Regions from separate parts of the Sedimenticola thiotaurini genome, predicted to be linked through region 1. Evidence: riboswitches for the same ligand, from Rfam matches in the RefSeq annotation. Region 1 holds a riboswitch; the other holds the start of a gene.

Region 1 (3,318 bases):
CCATCGCCAAAGCCAACCAAATTCCCTGGATCTCTATGACCGATACCCGCATCTTCCACCACGCCCGCGACTGACGACTAAAAGCAGGATCGGGGCGTGCAACAACCCTGTTATTGCGCGCCCCGATCCTGGTTCCGCCCTCGACTATCTAACCGGTCGGACTATTTTGGCACGTAATGGAGAGAAACAAACAGTTCCCGGCCGCCGGTATTATAAGTGCGGATGGTCTCATAGTCCCGGTCAAACAGATTGCTTATCTGCCCACGCAGGGTCCACTCGCTGGTCAAATGCTGTGCCACCCGCAGATCCAGGGTACCGAAACCATCAGTGAGCAGCGTATTGTCCGTGTCACTGAAGCTGTGACTGCGGGCATTGAACGTGGCGCCTACTTCGGTCCTGCCAAAGGCTCTGTCAATATCGATACGCAGGGACCGCTTGCTGCGATCGGTCAGCTGCTTACCGGTTATACGATTTCGCGGATCAAGCAGGGTCAGGTTGCCGCTTATCTCCCAGCCGGCCAGCTCTGTGGTCACCCCCGCCTCCATACCATTGATCCGGGCCCGGCCAATATTCTGTGGCTGATAGGTGAAGGGAGCCACCTCTACCCAATCGATCAGATCGTCGATATCGGTTCGAAACAGATTGATGTTCCATCTGCCCCAGGACGGCTTGCCACGCAGAGACAACTCCAAGCTTTCCGACTCTTCCGGGGTCAGGTTGGGATTACCGTTGGATCCCCAGGGATCCTGGTAATAGAGATCATTGAATGTGGGAGCACGAAAGCCGGTTCCGTAGGAAGCTACCAGCCGGAGGGTTTCGGTTAACTCCCGTCCCAGGGAGATGCTGCCGGTGTTGTAGGTCCCGAACGATTCATTGTCATCATGCCGAAGCCCGATGCTGATATCATTGCGCCCGAACTCCCGCTGGTACTGGGCAAATACCGCCTTGTTATCCCGCTCGTTTACGCTGTAGTTACTGGTGCCGGCCACCTCGTCCCGCAGGTAATCAAAACCGAATGTCAGAATGCTCTCCTCACCCAGAGCCACATCATTCTGCCAGGTAAACTGACGGCGTTTAGTATTGAAGAACGAGTTGAAAACATCATTCACATAGCTGGTCATTTCGTCTCGACTTTCGCCGACTGAAAGCGATATATCCCAAATATCATTGGGCGAATATTCCAGCTTGCCGTTCAACGACTGCTGTATCGACTCGGAGTCGTAGAAATTGGCCGGTCCCCAGGCGCTGTCATACTCATTTTCACCCTTGGCCCGCAGGGCACTGACCGTGAGCTTCAGCCCGTTGGAAAAACGGTAGCCCAGATGGCCGGAAAAAGCCCGGTTATCGTAACCGTCGTCATCCGGATTATTGTTTTTCAGGGCACTGAATCCATCAGTATGCAGATCAGACAGGTTAAAACCGTACTCCAGGTTATGCTGGCTGCCGTTTACCCCAAGGGCCAGACGACGGGTATTGTGCGAACCGTACTCCGCATCAGCATTTATCTGGGTTCCGGACTGCACTCGCTTGGTAAAGATCTGTATCACCCCACCCATGGCATCGGCACCGTAGAGTTGGGAGCGGGGTCCCCGGACGATCTCAATGCGCTCAACCTGAGCCAGCGGAATATCCTGAAAACTGACCGTTCCCAGGGTAGCCGAGCCGATACGGACACCATCGATCAACACCAAAACCTGGTTGGAGTTGGTGCCCCGTAACCGGATTGAGGTTGTCTTGCCCAGCCCCCCGTTATTGCTCATGCTGAGTCCCTGGATGCCATCCAGCAACTGGGTAATATCCCGGGCCTGACTCTTTTCAATCTCCGTTCGGGTCAACACCGTCACTGACGCCAGGGTCTCATCAACCGTTTGAGACATTCGAGAGGCGGTCACGTTGATGGTATTTATTGAAGTGGCTGCCTGAGCAAGCGCAATAGGCGATAGCAGGCAAAGTGTGGATAGAACGGCTGGTGAATAAGGTTTCTTGCAGGTCATTACAGGCCTCTCCGTTACTCCACTGCGGGAGTGCATTCTAAAGACAATGCAGGACGGAAAAAGACTTGCGAGTGATGGGAATGCCTTACCCGGGCATGGCCACAGCGGGACTGCATACAAGCACAGGTTTTTCCGACCTGCGTGGATGCGTCAGCTAACGGAAGACCGCTCTACTGAATACCCCGTTCGGTAGAAATGCGACGCGTGAAAGGCAGGTTTCCTGACTTGCAGATCATTACCCGGTATCGCCTTCCCAATCATCGGACCAGTGGCGTAATGAGACCGGACTACTTGCTTACAGTTGCGAGGACAGTCAAGGAGTTGCCTGGATGAGGCGCACCTTAGTTCCCTATTAACCCGTAGCGGGCACCTTTCAGAGGCGGCCATTTTAATCCATACATGAAAATCCACAAGGGATTTATCCCCCTATTCACAAGTTAAACAGCGGTGCCTGGAAATTAAGGCCGAGCAGAGCCCAGCAGAAGTGGTTAATTTCCCAACAAAGGGGTTATGGATACAAACAGGTACACCTGGAGCCATCATCTGCGAAGCGATTACAGATCTTACCCAGCCAGCGATGTTATCATCGGGCGACCGGCGGTCGGCACGGAACAGCCGATATGGCCCATACCAGCGGAGATGGAGAGCTCTGATCCGGATCATCTGCCGGTACACCCAACTGCCGCCGATAAAGCGGCTTTATTCCATAAAACATGCGCTTATCCCGTGCAGGTAATAACGTCATGCCAAGCAACATTCAACGCTGTGGTTGGGCCGGATCAGATCCCCTTTATCAGCAGTATCACGACCGGGAGTGGGGCGTGCCCTGCCGGGATGACCGAACCCTGTTTGAGTTCCTGATTCTGGAGGGCGCCCAGGCTGGTCTGTCCTGGATTACCATACTGCGCAAGCGGGACCACTATCGAAAGGTGTACGACCAGTTCAATCCACAGAAGGTCGCCCGCTATAACGCCAGCAAAGTGGAGCAACTGCTGGCCGATCCCGGCATCGTCCGTAACCGCCTGAAAGTGATGGCAAGCATCACCAATGCAAAACTGTTCCTGGATATTCAGGCCGAATACGGTGACTTTGCCAGCTTCATCTGGCGCTTTGTGGACGATGAACCGATCATCAACCACTGGCCATCACTGCAGCAGCTTCCGGCCACCACACCCGAGTCGGATGCCATGTCCCGGGAGTTGAAACGGCGCGGGTTCAAGTTCGTCGGCAGCACCATCTGTTACGCCTACATGCAGGCCATCGGCATGGTCAATGACCACACCCTGGACTGTTTCCGGCATCGGGAACTGTTGGACTCCGCCTG
Region 2 (3,318 bases), 670 kb from region 1:
CCCCCTGCTGACTGAAGATGTGGATATCAATATCGGCACCCTGGACAGTTTTGGCGCCACGATGGAGGCCGGACCGGATCTCTACTTTGAGCTGATGCAAAAGAATACCGATACCATCAAGGCCTGCCTCCAGTTTGATGGAGACGCCGGGCAGGTTGCCGCCAAGGAGGAGCTCTATGAGCCGGAAACCGCCAAGGTGGGTGCCAAGTTCATGCTGGTGGATCACAATGGCCAGATCTTCACTGACAAGGATATGCTGGGGAAATTCCAGCTGGTCTATTTTGGTTACACCTTCTGTCCCGATATCTGCCCCACCTCGTTGCAGGTCATATCACAGGCGCTGAACCTGCTCGGTGAGCGGGCCAATCTGATCAGACCCTATTTCATTACCGTCGATCCGGAACGTGACAATGTGGATGTGATGAAAAACTATGTGAAATACTTCAACGAAAATCTGGTGGGTCTGACCGGTAGCAGAAGCATGATAGACCGGGTGGTTAAAGGATACAGGGCCAGGTATGAGAAGGTGGAAGAGGAGGGCGGCGACCCCGATCTCTATATCATGGATCACACCGCCAGCGTCTACCTGATGGCGCCGAATGGAGAGTTCATCACCAAGTTTGCCCATGGCATCTCTGCCAAGCAGATGGTGGATGCTCTGAACGAATACCTGCCGAAATAATCCGATATCTTCCCATCGCACCCGGGCTGGGCTTCAGTCCGGGTGCTGTCGTTTCATCCAGGTCTCGATCAGGCGCCAGGAGATGGAGTCCCGACGCGGCAGATGGAAATGCTCATCCTCCGGTGATTCCAGCAGCTGGTCCCGGTGAAACCAGTTGGCGCTCTCCAGCTCCAATCCATCCACCTGAATTTCGCTACTGGTCGCCCGGGCATAGAAACCCAGCATAATCGAGGCTGGAAATGGCCAGGGCTGGGAGGAGTGGTAACGGATACCGGTCACCCGGATACCGGCCTCCTCGCACACTTCCCGCGCCACTGCATCCTCCAGACTCTCCCCCGGCTCGACAAAACCGGCCAGGGTGGAGTGCATGCCGGGTGGCCAGCTAGGTTGCCTGCCGAGCAGACAGTAATCGCCGTCGTGGACCAGCATGATCACTGCCGGATCGGTGCGCGGGTGGTGTGCCCGTCCGCAGGCCGAGTCACTACAGACCCGCATGTGTCCGGCGCGGGTTGAGTGGGTCTGGCTGCCGCAGTTAGGGCAGAAACGGTGGTGCTGATGCCAGTAGACCATGGCCCGGGCATGGGCCAGCAACGCCCCACTGTGCCGGTCGACCAGCGGGCCGACCACCCGCAGGTCACGGAAAGTCTGCTCGGCCGGGCAGGGCAGCCAGTCCAGGGGTTGCTCGAGCTGGGAAATATCCAGGGCCAGCCAGATAGTGCCCTCCCCATCGCGGCCCAGCAGGATCCGCTCTTGGGCGAGCGCCAACAGCCCCCGGTCCTGGTCACCCGGAAAGGAGACCGGCCGATTATGGTCGGTCACCAGATGCTGATTGCGCCACACCGGCAGCAGCCGGGTCTGCTTGGTTGCCAGGATGGATTGCAGCCAATCGGTATCATCCCGGTAGCGGTCCAGTCGATCGAATCCCGGATTACTGTAGAAGTTGGGCTGTTTCATTGCTCCCTAGCATGGTCAAAATCTACTCCAAAAGCAAAACCGGAACGACCTCCCGCACGGCTTCCAGACCGGGGCAGGATCAAACGGGCAATCCCGGCCGGCCTCCATCCGGAGGGGGCGGCCAACTCTTCCGGTCAGGTGTCAGGTATCAGTGATGCCCATCAGATAGCGTGGATCGGCGCCCGGCAGGGACTGGCAGATCTTGCTGAAATTTCTCAGATTGGGCAGTCGTCTGCCGCAGCAGAAGTGATTGATCTGGGTCGGTTTCAGTCCGGTCCGGTTGGCCAGTTCCAGTTGTGAAATACGCGCTTGATGAAGACAGCTGTTGAGTCGTTTGGCAAAAGAGTAGGGGTCACTGTGATGCATACGGTTTCCTGCGTAATCGGTTGATAGTCGGAGCAACGGCTGTTGGCTTTCAGCAACAGCAACGGATTGGCTCAGCAGTGGAAAAACGCAGGCAGGTAATCTTGAGCTGACCGGTCACGGTGGTCGGTCTATGTGATGATTTCATGGTTTTGTTCCTTAGGGACGCCCCGTCCCAGTGAAATTAATGATTTGTCGATGGCAGGTCTCCTGGCTCGCGGGTCGATGTTCGAATGTCGCCTTCCCGGATTGCTCCAGTGGCAAATTGACATGAACTCTCCGCTTACAGTTGCGGGGGCAGCCACGGCTTGGTTTTCCCGTTCCGTGTTCCCTTTTAATCCCGTCGGCTGATGCCGTTTCGGAACCATCGGGGCCATTCTATCGACAGCCCGCTGATCAGTGCAAGGCGCTTTTTCCGAGCTGTGACCGGGTTCTGTGGGAATGGCGTCACCACCATCTGCCGGTGAGTTGATAACCCGTATTTGATGTGGTTGATCGGGACAGTGACTTATTACCAGAATAAGATTAATCGAATGTTCTTCTCTGGATTGATCTGCTAGATTCACACTGCTCACCTATAAAAATCATGAGCAGAATAAGAGGCCACGACCAGGGCCCATCAACATCTTGGGAGGAAATCATGCGAACTGTCCGTCTTGCAGCGGTGCTGCTAATACTCTGTTTATCTTCACTGTCACTGGTTGCCCAGGCAGAGGAGCGACTCCGTCCTTTTGTGCTGGCGGAGATCGTCCAGACCCCACTGGATGCCAAGGTGGCAACAGTCAGGGAGGCACTGACCGGCGCCGGCTTTTCCATTGCGGGTGAATATGCCCCCTATGCGGGCGCACGGATTCTGATCATTACCGATGAGCTGTTGCGCAAGCAGGCCGCGGCATCCCCCATGGGCGGTTTTGGGGCGGCGCTGCGGGTCGCCCTGACCGAGCGGGACGGGTTGGTACAGGTCAGTTATACCGACCCGCAATGGATGGGGAATGTTTACCGAATGGCGGGGGATTTCATGACGCTGTCGCAACGTCTGAAGAGCGCTTTGGGACGGGACAAAACCTTCGGCACGGAGGGTGGTCGCACGAGGGAGAATCTGCGTGAGTATCACTACATGATGTTCATGCCCTATTTCGACGATCAGGTGGAGTTGGCCAGTTTTGACTCTTACCAGGCCGCTCTGGACGCGGTCGAAGCGGGACTGGCCGCTGGAAGAGGTGGGGTTGGCAAGATCGCCCGGGTGGATGTGTTGGGCAAGGATGAGTCCCTGTTCAGTGTCTCTGTCACCGAGGGAGCGGGAGCGGATGGGGCGGTGA

What was found. Region 1 has a riboswitch for cobalamin ahead of AAY24_RS05710 (TonB-dependent receptor domain-containing protein). Riboswitches for the same ligand answer to the same signal wherever they lie in the genome.
Region 2: linked by a shared signal. The riboswitch ahead of AAY24_RS02665 (helix-turn-helix domain-containing protein) and the one ahead of AAY24_RS05710 (TonB-dependent receptor domain-containing protein) in region 1 are both predicted to bind cobalamin.

Annotation. Positions count from the first base shown of each region.
Region 1 covers NZ_CP011412.1:1,277,638-1,280,955, forward strand. The annotation lists gene AAY24_RS05710 (TonB-dependent receptor domain-containing protein) at 162-1,877, opposite strand; cobalamin riboswitch at 2,188-2,383, opposite strand; gene AAY24_RS05715 (DNA-3-methyladenine glycosylase I) at 2,738-3,318, shown strand, end outside.
Region 2 covers NZ_CP011412.1:607,855-611,172, forward strand. The annotation lists gene AAY24_RS18375 (metal ABC transporter solute-binding protein, Zn/Mn family) at 1-682, shown strand, start outside; gene nudC (NAD(+) diphosphatase) at 716-1,636, opposite strand; gene AAY24_RS02665 (helix-turn-helix domain-containing protein) at 1,778-2,002, opposite strand; cobalamin riboswitch at 2,183-2,383, opposite strand; gene AAY24_RS02670 (hypothetical protein) at 2,640-3,318, shown strand, end outside.